Linked DNA regions of Methylovirgula sp. 4M-Z18. The protein of the gene in region 2 interacts with the protein of the main gene of each other region in a pairwise test. Links are inferred from orthologs where the notes say so. Each region holds a gene or a part of one and is shown on either strand. Other genes may lie near its edges.

Evidence for each region.
Region 1: the proteins of dnaQ (region 2) and V9T28_RS15210 interact in binary tests that used the Escherichia coli proteins (3 or more experiments, as listed by UniProt). The link is inferred for Methylovirgula sp. 4M-Z18 from one-to-one orthologs.
Region 3: the proteins of dnaQ (region 2) and dnaE interact in binary tests that used the Escherichia coli proteins (3 or more experiments, as listed by UniProt). The link is inferred for Methylovirgula sp. 4M-Z18 from one-to-one orthologs.

What each region holds. Positions count from the first base shown.
Region 1 is NZ_CP149574.1:3,268,581-3,271,622, forward strand. What follows is about bases 23-2,915. They hold V9T28_RS15210 (DNA polymerase III subunit gamma/tau), read right to left. Parts: upstream 2,450-2,915; coding sequence 596-2,449; downstream 23-595. Other genes in these bases: recR (recombination mediator RecR), read right to left, coding at 23-171; V9T28_RS15205 (YbaB/EbfC family nucleoid-associated protein), read right to left, coding at 233-556; V9T28_RS15220 (HIT domain-containing protein), read left to right, coding at 2,613-2,915. Also shown: more of recR, read right to left, coding at 1-22; more of V9T28_RS15220, read left to right, coding at 2,916-3,042. UniProt on the Escherichia coli protein: Part of the beta sliding clamp loading complex, which hydrolyzes ATP to load the beta clamp onto primed DNA to form the DNA replication pre-initiation complex.
Region 2 is NZ_CP149574.1:4,519,001-4,522,053, forward strand. The notes cover bases 50-2,953. They hold dnaQ (DNA polymerase III subunit epsilon), read left to right. Parts: upstream 50-1,101; coding sequence 1,102-1,806; downstream 1,807-2,953. Other genes in these bases: V9T28_RS20880 (Maf family protein), read left to right, coding at 50-408; coaE (dephospho-CoA kinase), read left to right, coding at 504-1,091; secB (protein-export chaperone SecB), read right to left, coding at 1,844-2,323; V9T28_RS20900 (FxsA family protein), read right to left, coding at 2,464-2,904. In the rest of the region: more of V9T28_RS20880, read left to right, coding at 1-49. UniProt on the Escherichia coli protein: DNA polymerase III is a complex, multichain enzyme responsible for most of the replicative synthesis in bacteria. The epsilon subunit contain the editing function and is a proofreading 3'-5' exonuclease.
Region 3 is NZ_CP149574.1:2,089,029-2,093,211, reverse strand. The notes cover bases 150-4,183. They hold dnaE (DNA polymerase III subunit alpha), read right to left. Parts: upstream 3,824-4,183; coding sequence 350-3,823; downstream 150-349. Other genes in these bases: V9T28_RS09690 (winged helix-turn-helix transcriptional regulator), read left to right, coding at 150-291. Outside these bases: more of V9T28_RS09690, read left to right, coding at 1-149. UniProt on the Escherichia coli protein: DNA polymerase III is a complex, multichain enzyme responsible for most of the replicative synthesis in bacteria. This DNA polymerase also exhibits 3' to 5' exonuclease activity. The alpha chain is the DNA polymerase catalytic subunit.

The DNA.
Region 1 (3,042 bases), 1.3 Mb from region 2 along the record:
AATGCGTTCGCGCGCCGTCTGCATAGCATCCGCAAGTGGTGCAAGAAGTTCCTCGCGCTTGCGGATCAGATGCAAAGCGGCGCGCCGCGCCGAACGTGGTCCAAGGCCGGGCAAGCGAGCGAGCAGTTGAATGAGACGCTCGATTTCAGGACCAACGATACGTTCCGCCATGCAGAAATTCCGATGTGTTGGAATCCCTTCTCCCGCAAGGCGGGAGAAGAAAGGCTCAGCGTTAGAACGGCAGTTTCATGCCGGGCGGCAGCGGCAGGCCCGCGGTCATCGCCTTCATCTTTTCTTCGATGAGGCGTTCGCCTTTCTTGCGCGCATCGTCATGCGCGGTCACGATAAGGTCTTCGAGGATCTCCACCTCGTCGGCCTTGAGCAGGGACGGATCGATCGCGATACCTTTCATCTGGCCCTTCGCGGTCAGGGTGACGCGCACGAGGCCGCCGCCCGATTGGCCCTCGACCAAGGTCTGCTCCATCTCGGCCTGCATGTCTTGCATTTTGGCCTGCATTTCCTGGGCTTTCTTCATCAGCCCCATCACGTCGCGCATCGCGATCTCCTTCGGTTATCCTTGAAATGACGGTCTCGGTTAGAGGTCGTCCTCGGTGTAAAACGAGTCGCCGTAGCTGACTTCATCGTCGCCTTGCTGTGGCGGATCGAGCGGTTCCAGCGCAGGCGGCGCCTCGGGCACGATCGAGCGCACCGCGACGATTTCCGCGCCGGGGAATTGTTCGAGCACGCTGCGCACCAGTGGATCTGCACGAACACCGGCCAACTTCTGGCGCTCAGTCTCCTCCGCTACTTCGCGCAGCGAGGGCGCGGCATTGCCCTTTGAGATCGAGATCATCCAGCGCGTGTCGGTCCACTCCTGCAACTTGCGCATCAATGTCTGCGCAAGCTGCGGCGAACCGCCGGGGCTCAATTCAAAATCGATCCGGCCGTGCTCGAAATGGATGAGCCGGATGTCACGCTCGATCGCGATCTTCAGCTGAATGTCGCGATGCTTGTCACACAAAGCGATGACATCACGCAGCGTATTGAGCCGCGGTCCCGCAGGAACGGGCTCGGCGACAGCCATCTGCTGGGGGCGCAGGTTGTAAGCGGTAGCCATTGCGGCAGAGGCGGAAGTGCCGCGCGGGGGTGCAGCCGGCATTGCAGCTTGCGGCGCAGCGATCGACCCGCCCGCCTGCAATTTGCGCAACACCTCGTCCGGTGGCGGCAGATCGGCGGCATAGGCGATCCGCACCAACACCATGTCGGCGGCCGCAAGCGGGCGTGGGCTTTCCTTCACGTCGCTGAGGCCCTTGAGCAGCATTTGCCACGCGCGCGTCAGCACTGCCATGCTCAAGGTCTTTGCAAACGCACCGCCGCGGTCGCGCTCCTCCGGCGTGACGGCAGGATCCTGCGCCGCATCCGGTACTAACTTCAGGCGCGTGACGAAATGCACGAATTCGGCCAGATCGGCGAGCACCTGGCCCGGGTCGGCGCCAAGATCGTATTGCGCCTTCAAGCCGCCCAGCGCCACCGCCATATCGCCTTTCATCAAGGCCTCGAACAGGTCGATGACGCGGCCGCGATCGGCGAGGCCCAGCATATGGCGCACGCTTTCCGCGTCGATTTTGCCGCCCATCATCGCGCCATGCGCGATCGCCTGATCCGTGAGCGACAGCGAGTCGCGCACCGAACCTTCCGCCGCGCGGGCGATGAGGCTCAAGGCCTCCGGTTCGATCTCGACCTTTTCCTTGCCGCAGATATTGGCAAGATGCTTGATCAGCACGTCGGACTCGACACGCTTCAAATCGAACCGCTGGCAGCGCGAGCGCACCGTCACCGGCACTTTCTCGATTTCGGTCGTCGCGAACAGAAATTTCACATGCTCGGGCGGCTCTTCGAGCGTCTTCAACAGCCCGTTGAAGGCGGCCTTCGAGAGCATGTGCACTTCGTCGATGATATAGACTTTGGTGCGCGCGGAAACGGGCAGATAGCGCGCACTCTCGATGATCTCGCGGATGTCGTCGATACCGGTGTGGGAGGCGGCATCCATCTCGATCACATCGACATGGCGCGATTCGATGATCGCCTGGCAATGTTCGCCCAGCACCGGCATGTGAATGGTCGGCCGATGCACGCCCGGCTTGCCCGGCGCATCCGCCACTTCGTAATTGAACGCGCGGGCGAGAATGCGGGCGGTGGTGGTTTTGCCCACCCCGCGCACGCCGGTCAGAATATAGGCCTGATGGATGCGCCCCAGATCGAAGGCGTTCGACAAGGTGCGGACCATCGCCTCCTGGCCAATCAGGTCATCGAAATTGGCCGGACGGTATTTGCGGGCAAGAACGCGATAGGGCGTGGCGGCGGTTTTGGCGGCTGGCTCGGGGCCAAGATCGAAACCCGGTTCGGCATCACCAGACGGCGTTTGGTCCAAAACTGGCGTGTCGCTCATCACCTGCCCATAAATTTCAAGGAGGTAGGAGGCTGGACAGAGACCCGCTCGGTCTCGTTAGGGCTGCTACCTTCCGGTCCTGACCCGGTTGGCGAGTGAAACGTCCACTGCCAACCTCCCGGGGCTCTATTTGGACTATGAGGGCCGCTTGTGCAAGAGTTGGATGTCAGATTCTCGTGTATCAACCATGACCTTTGCCCTGCACCCGCGCCTCGCCGCCGACACGTTTCTTGTTGGCGATTTGCCCCTCTGCCGCGTCCTCCTGATGAATGATCAGCGATTTCCGTGGCTTATCCTCGTCCCGCGGCACGCCGAAATCCGTGAAATCATCGATCTCACAGCGCCGGAACGGTCCATTCTGATGGAAGAAATCGCAAGCGCCGCCACGGCCCTCAAGGCGGCAACGGCGTGCCACAAGCTGAATGTCGGTGCGCTGGGGAATATGGTGCCGCAATTGCACATTCACGTCGTAGCCCGGTCCGAAGGCGATGCGGCCTGGCCTGGGCCGGTCTGGGGCAGCGGGACCGCCGAAGCCTATGCGGCGCCTGCCGCCGAGCAGTTCCTCGCCGACCTGCGGCACCGTCTGCCCGGCT
Region 2 (3,053 bases):
GCGCACCATCCCAAACATTATGTTCTGGGCTGCGATCAAATCCTGTGTCTTGACGGCACGATCTTTCATAAGCCCGAGACGATGCAGGACGCGGCGGCCCAGTTGCAGCAATTTGCCGGCAAGACGCATCGCTTGATCTCCGCCTTCAGCCTCGTTGCGCGCGGCGATGTCATTGCCGAAGAGTCCAGCGAAGCGCGCCTGTCCATGCGGAAGATGTCGGGCGACTTCATCGCCGCCTATCTCGATGCGATAGGGGACGCGGCGTTACAGTGCGTCGGCGCCTATCAGATCGAGGGTACGGGCATGCACTTGTTCGAGACGGTCGAAGGCGATCATTCGACGATCTTGGGGTTGCCGCTGCTGAAATTGCTTGCGGCCCTGCGGCGCTTGGACCTGATGATCGGCTGACAGGTTTTGCGCAGCAAGGAAGTCCATGCGCGTGACAGCTTGTGCATAAGTCCTGTATAGGCTGTGTATAAACTTGTATTTGTGAGGCCTTCGTCATGCTCGTTCTTGGTCTCACCGGCTCCATCGGCATGGGCAAATCGACGGTGGCGGCGGTTTTCCGCGCTATGGGCGTTCCGGTCGATGATGCCGATGCGAGTGTCCATGCGCTTTATCGCGGCAAGGCCGTTCCGTTGATCGAAGCGGCCTTTCCAGGGGTCAGTCGCGCCGGCGCCATTGATCGCGCCTTGCTCGGGCAACAAGTGCTGCACGATCCCGAGCAATTGGCAAAATTGGAATCGATCATCCATCCGCTCGTGCGCGAGATGCGTGACGCGTTTTTGCAGCAGGCTGAAAAGAACGGTGCGCGCGTCGCGGTTGTCGATATTCCGCTGCTTTTCGAAACGGGTGGGGATAAGTACGTGGATATGGTCGTCGTCGTCTCGGCGCCGCTCGCCGTGCAAAAGGCGCGCGTGCTAACACGCGAAGGAATGAGCGAAGCGCGCTTCCACGCCATTCTCGCCAAACAGATGCCGGATGCGGAGAAGCGGCGCCGGGCGCATGTCGTGATCGATACGGCGGGGGATCTCGATTTCACCAGGCGGCAGGTGCGGGATCTGTTGCGGGCGCTCAGCGCACTAGATTAGGTTGATAACGATGCGTGAGATCATTCTCGATACCGAAACGACGGGGCTCGATCCCAACAAGGGCGATCGGCTCGTCGAAATCGGCTGTGTCGAAATCGTCAATCAGATCCCTTCGGGCCAGACCTACCACGTCTATATCAATCCGGAACGCGACATGCCGATGGAGGCGTTCAACGTGCACGGCCTGTCGAGCGAGTTCCTGAGCGACAAGCCAGTGTTTACCGCTGTCGTCGACGACTTTCTCGCCTTCATCAGCAACGCGCGCTTGGTCATTCACAACGCCGAATTCGATATGCGTTTCATCAATGCCGAATTGAAACGCGCCGGGCGCGAGACGATCGGCATGGAGAATGTGGTCGATACGCTGGCGATCGCGCGGCGCAAGCATCCAGGCGCGCCCAACAATCTCGATGCCCTGTGCCAGCGCTATCGCATCGACAATTCGCGCCGCACCAAGCACGGCGCATTGATGGACGCGGAGATTCTCGCCGAAGTCTATGCCGAGCTGAGCGGCGGCCGGCAGGCCGCGCTTGGATTGAGCTCCAACGTGGTGGCGATGCGCCAGGAGGCGGGCAAGTCGCGGGTCAAGACGCGCCCCACGCCGTTGCCGCCGCGCGTGACCGACGAAGAGCTTGCCGCCCATCGCACCTTCGTCGCGACGCTCGGCGAACAATCTATTTGGGCGCAATATTCAAAAGAAAAAACGGACCAGTGAAAGGGTCCGTTTTCGCGCTATACGGCTGCTTTTTCGCTCAAGTCTTGGCTTGCACCGCGGCCGACTCCGCCATGCGTTGGGCGTAGAGCGAGGCAAAGTCGATCGGGTCGAGATTGAGCGGCGGGAAACCGCCATTGGAGACCGTGGAGGAGATGATCTGCCGGGCGAAGGGGAAGAGGAGCCGCGGGCATTCGATCATGACGACCGGATGTACATGTTCCTGCGGGAAATTCGCCACCCGGAAAATGCCGGCATAATCGAGTTCGAATTTGAACAAGGGCTTGGCGGCATCGCCGGCGAAGCCTTCGATCATCAAATTGACCTCGAAAAGGTGATCGCCCACCTGCTTGCCGTTCACATTGACATTCACGGAAAGGCCCGGTTGGCCTTGCTGGCCCTCCAAGGATTGCGGCGCGCGCGGGTTCTCGAAGGACAGGTCCTTAATATATTGCGCGAGAACGGCGAGTTGCGGGGCAGCCTCGGTGTCTTGGGCGGCTTTGCCATTGGCCTCGGCCATGGGAGGTCTCCTCAGGGTGGGAAATCGTGCGAATCTACGGTTGGCCTAGGTTCCGTGCCCTAGCGCCGCCGCCGCGTAGCACGGATGATCACAGCGAACAAGGTGGGACCGGTGCGCAAAAAGCGGGCCGCGTTCCACTCCTATCGCGGCTCGTCGACAGGCTTCCACAGATCGGCGGAAAGATCGACCACCTTGGGTTGTTTGGGCGCGCGCGGGGCGGTAAAGGCTGGCGCCGGCGCCAAGCGGCCGGTCAGCCATTGCCGGATGACCGGTAGGGCGAGGACGAAGCCCACGACGTCGGAAAGAAATCCCGGCAAAATCAACAGAATAGCGCCAATCGCCGTCAATGTGCCGTCGACCACCGCGCTTTCGCGCAGCACGCCGCCGTCCAAATTGCGGCGCAAGGCGGCGATCGTGTCCTGGCCGAGTTTTTTCAGCAGGAGTCCGCCCAAAATGCTGGTCGCGAGGCCCAAGAGCAGGGCTCCACCGAGGCCGATTGCCTCCGCCACTGCCCAAAAAGCGTACCATTCGGCCACGAACCAAGCCAGAACGGCGAGAATCACGATGTGTTTGCGGCGCATGATCAACCTCTTAGGGCGAAACCAACATCCTGCCGCGGAATCCGAAAACCTCGTCAGGCCAGCGGAACAGGGCTATATATCAATCGGTGTCTTCGCCCGGCCCATGATATATGACAATGGGGTGAAGATCCCAAGGGGTCCCGAGAGAC
Region 3 (4,183 bases), 2.4 Mb from region 2 along the record:
ATGAAGCCAATTCGATTCAATGAATTGAAGCGAGAGGTTGAAGGTATTTCTCAAAAGATGCTCAGCCAGACCCTCAAAAAATTGGAGCGGGACGGTCTGATCACCCGGCAAGCTTTCCCCACCGTTCCGGTCACGGTCGAATACGCGATTACTCCGCTCGGGCAAACGCTATCTTGCGTTGCTGCGAATATAGCAGCCTGGACGACCAACCACATTGCGGAGGTGCTTGCTGCGCAGGAGCGCTATGATCGGCAGAACCTTGACGGTCCTGCCTTTCAAGGCATAAAATAAATTTTATATCAGAATATTGCATCATATTTTTAACGTACTTTGTGAGCCTCACCGTACCCTATAGGTGCTCGACCGCGACAATTCCCGGCACGGCCTTGAGCGCTCCGGCGACCTGCGGCGAGACGACATATTTGCCCGGCAGCTTCACTTCGACCTCGTTCTTTTCCTTCTCCAGCATCAGAACCAGCGACACCTCCCCTTCGGCGCGGCCTTCGCGGGCTTTCAAACGCTCATGGATCGAAGCGATCGGGCCGCTGTCGCGGACGAAGATGCGCAAGCCTTTTTGGACGCGGCTTGCCGCCTGGTCGAGCGGTTCGGCGGCCGTGATGCGCGCCCGCACGTCCTCGCCTTCGACCCGCGCCTCGACCGTGATCAAAAGCGCCCGGCCTTTTTCAAGAAGGTCGCGATATTGGTTGAGCCCTTCCTGAAACAGGATCGCCTCATATTGTCCGGTCTGATCGGACAGATTGACGATTCCCATTTTCGAGCCTGATTTGGTGCGCCGCTCCTGCCGGTCGAGCACGGTGGCGGCGAGTTGCGCTACCCCTGCCCCGCGCGCCTTGACGTCCCGGGCAAAATTCGCCCAACGCGTCACGCGCAGGCGCGTCAGGACCGAGGCATAATCGTCCAGTGGATGGCCCGAGAGGAAGAAACCGATCGCGTCCAATTCGCGCGCCAATTTGTCCGCCGCTGGCCATGGGCTGACATGCGGCACAAGCAACGGCGCCTCCGCCTCCACCTCCCCGAACAGCGCCGACTGGCCGGCTTGCGCTTCCTCCTGGGTGAGATTGGCCAAGGACAGAATCGGTTCGACCGCCGCGAAGGCCCGAGCACGGTCCGATTCCAGGTCGTCGAAGGCGCCCGCCGCCGCAAGGCTCTCCAGAACCTTCTTGTTCACCTCGCGCGGGTTGATGCGGCGGGCGAAATCGCCCAGCGAGTCGAACGGCTGCGCGCCACGCGCACTCACCAGCGACCCCACCTGCCCTTCGCCGGCCCCTTTGACAGCTGACAGCGCATAGCGAATGTTCAAGGCGCCGTCGGCGCCTTGATGCACCTCGAAATCCACGCCCGATTTGTTGACGGACGGCGGCTCGACCTTGATGCCGAGCCGGCGCGCCTCGTTGCGGAATTCCGACAATTTGTCGGTGTTGGATTTATCGAGCGTCATCGACGCGGCCAGGAACTCGACCGGGTAATTGGCCTTGAACCATGCGGTTTGATAGGCAATCAGCGCATAGGCGGCCGCGTGGCTTTTGTTGAAGCCATAGTCGGCGAATTTCGCCAGGAGGTCGAAAATCTCGTCCGCCTTGGCCTTTTCCAAGCCACCCTTCATCGCGCCGTCGACGAAACGGGCGCGCTGGGCGTCCATTTCCGCCTTGATCTTCTTACCCATCGCGCGGCGCAGCATGTCCGCTTCGCCGAGCGAATAGCCGGACAGGATCTGCGCGATCTGCATCACCTGTTCCTGATAGATGATGACGCCGAACGTCTCCTTCAGCACCGGTTCGATTTTCGGGTGAATGTAATCCGGCGCCTGATCGCCGTGCTTAACCGCGCAATAGACCGGAATATTAGCCATCGGGCCTGGCCGGTAGAGCGCGACGAGCGCGATGAGGTCTTCCAGCCGGTCGGCCCGCATTTCGACAAGGGCCTTGCGCATGCCCGCCGATTCCACCTGGAACACACCGATCGTTTCGCCGCGCCCCAACATGTCGAAGGTTTTCTGGTCGTCGAGCGGCAGCGCCGTCAGATCGATATCGATGCCCCGCTTCTTCAAGAGTTGCACGGTGGTTGCGAGAGTCGTGAGCGTCTTGAGGCCGAGGAAGTCGAACTTCACCAGGCCTGCCGGCTCCACCCATTTCATATTGAACTGGGTCGCCGGCATGTCCGATTTCGGATCCTGATACAGCGGCACGATCTCATCGAGCGGCCGGTCGCCAATCACAATGCCCGCGGCATGGGTCGAGGCGTTGGAGTAAAGCCCTTCGAGCGTGCCGGCAATCGCCAGCATCTTGGCGACACGCGGCTCCTCGTCCGCCGCCTCGCGCAATTTGACTTCCGACTTGATCGCATCGGCCAGACTGATCGGATTCGCCGGATTCTGCGGCACGAGCTTGGCGAGTCGGTCGACTTGGCCCAGCGGCATCTCGAGCACGCGGCCGACGTTGCGCATGACGCCGCGCGCCAGGAACGAGCCGAAGGTGATGATCTGGGCGACGCGATCGCGACCATAGCGCTCGCGGACATAGGCGATCACCTCGTCGCGCCGATATTGGCAAAAATCGATGTCGAAGTCCGGCATCGAGATACGTTCGGGATTCAAGAAACGCTCGAACAGCAAGCCGAAGCGCATCGGATCGAGATCGGTGATCGTCAGCGCATAGGCGACGAGCGAGCCGGCGCCCGAACCGCGGCCCGGACCGACCGGGATGTCATGCGCCTTCGCCCATTTGATGAAGTCCGAGACGATAAGGAAATAACCCGGAAACTTCATGCGTATGATGACGTCGAGTTCGAAGGCCAGACGCTTTTCGTAATCCTCGACCGAAAAACCGGGCGCGGGCGGCGACGCGGCAAGGCGCTTCTTGAGACCCTTTTCCGCTTGGGCGCACAACTCGCCGACTTCATCGACCGGCGTTCCGTCCTCGCTGGTGAAGCGCGGCAGAATGGGCTTGCCGGTGCGCGGCCGGTAGGCGCAGCGCATGGCGATTTCAATCGTATTGGCGGTCGCTTCCGGGAGGTCGGCGAAAAGCTGGACCATCTCGGCGCGGCTCTTGAGCCGATGCTCCGGCGACAATTGCCGCCGGTTTGGATCGCCCACTACCGTGCCCTCGGCAATGCAGATCAGCGCGTCATGCGCTTCGTAGTCGGACGCCGCGGCGAAGAAGCTCTCGTTGGTCGCCACCAGCGGCAGGCCGTTGCCATAGGCAAAATCGAGGAGCTGGCCTTCGTTCAGCTTCTCGTTCTCAAGCCCGTGCCGCTGCAATTCGACGTAAAGTCGGTCGCCGAAAATCTCCTGCAGCTTTTGCAGCCGGGCGAGCGCCACTTCCGGCCGCTCGGCGGAAAGCGCCCGATCCAGCGGCCCGCCCGGCCCGCCGCTCAAGGCGATCAAGCCCGAAATGTCGTCGAGCCGGTCGAGCCGCACATGCGGCGTGTCGCCGGCGGACGGGTCGAGCCAGGCGCGCGACCCGATGCGCATGAGATTGGCATAGCCGGCAGCGGTCGCCGCCAGCAGCACCACCGATCCGCGCCCTGCATCGCCGCGCAGGAGGCGTGAGCCGAGCGCCTCCGCATCGCCGAATTCCAGCGTGAGCTGAATCCCCACGATCGGCTGAATGCCTTCCTTCGAGATCTTCTCGGAAAATTCCAGGCCGCCGAACAGATTGTTGGTGTCGGTAATCGCCAAGGCCGGCATCGCATCGGCTTTGGCGAATTTCGCCAGCTTGGCGATGGTCAACGCTCCCTCGCGCAGCGAGAAGGAGGAATGAACGTGCAAATGCACGAAACCGACGTCTTGCAAAATCCGACTCAAAGCGTGCGTTCCTTTATAGGGCTCCTTTGTGGCCCCCGGCGCGGCGCGCGTCGAGAGCGAGTTCACGCTAGACCAGGATAAGCCCCAGGATTCACATCGCCCCGAGGACCTTGGCCGCGCAGCCCACCATCGTGACGAAAGCGCCCAAAGCGCAGACTTCCGTGAGATCTTCCAGCAGTGAAAACAGCATCACGTCCTCCTGTATTTGGTACGATCTCAATATGTTCTATTTGTGTTCTTTTCTCAAGGAAGAACAAATCGGGGACGGTTTTCGTCGGTGATTTTGGTTGATGAATCCTAAACGGGAAGTCTGCCGTGCTCTTCCGCGCTTGCGGAAAATGTTCGCCGCCGTCACCGGTC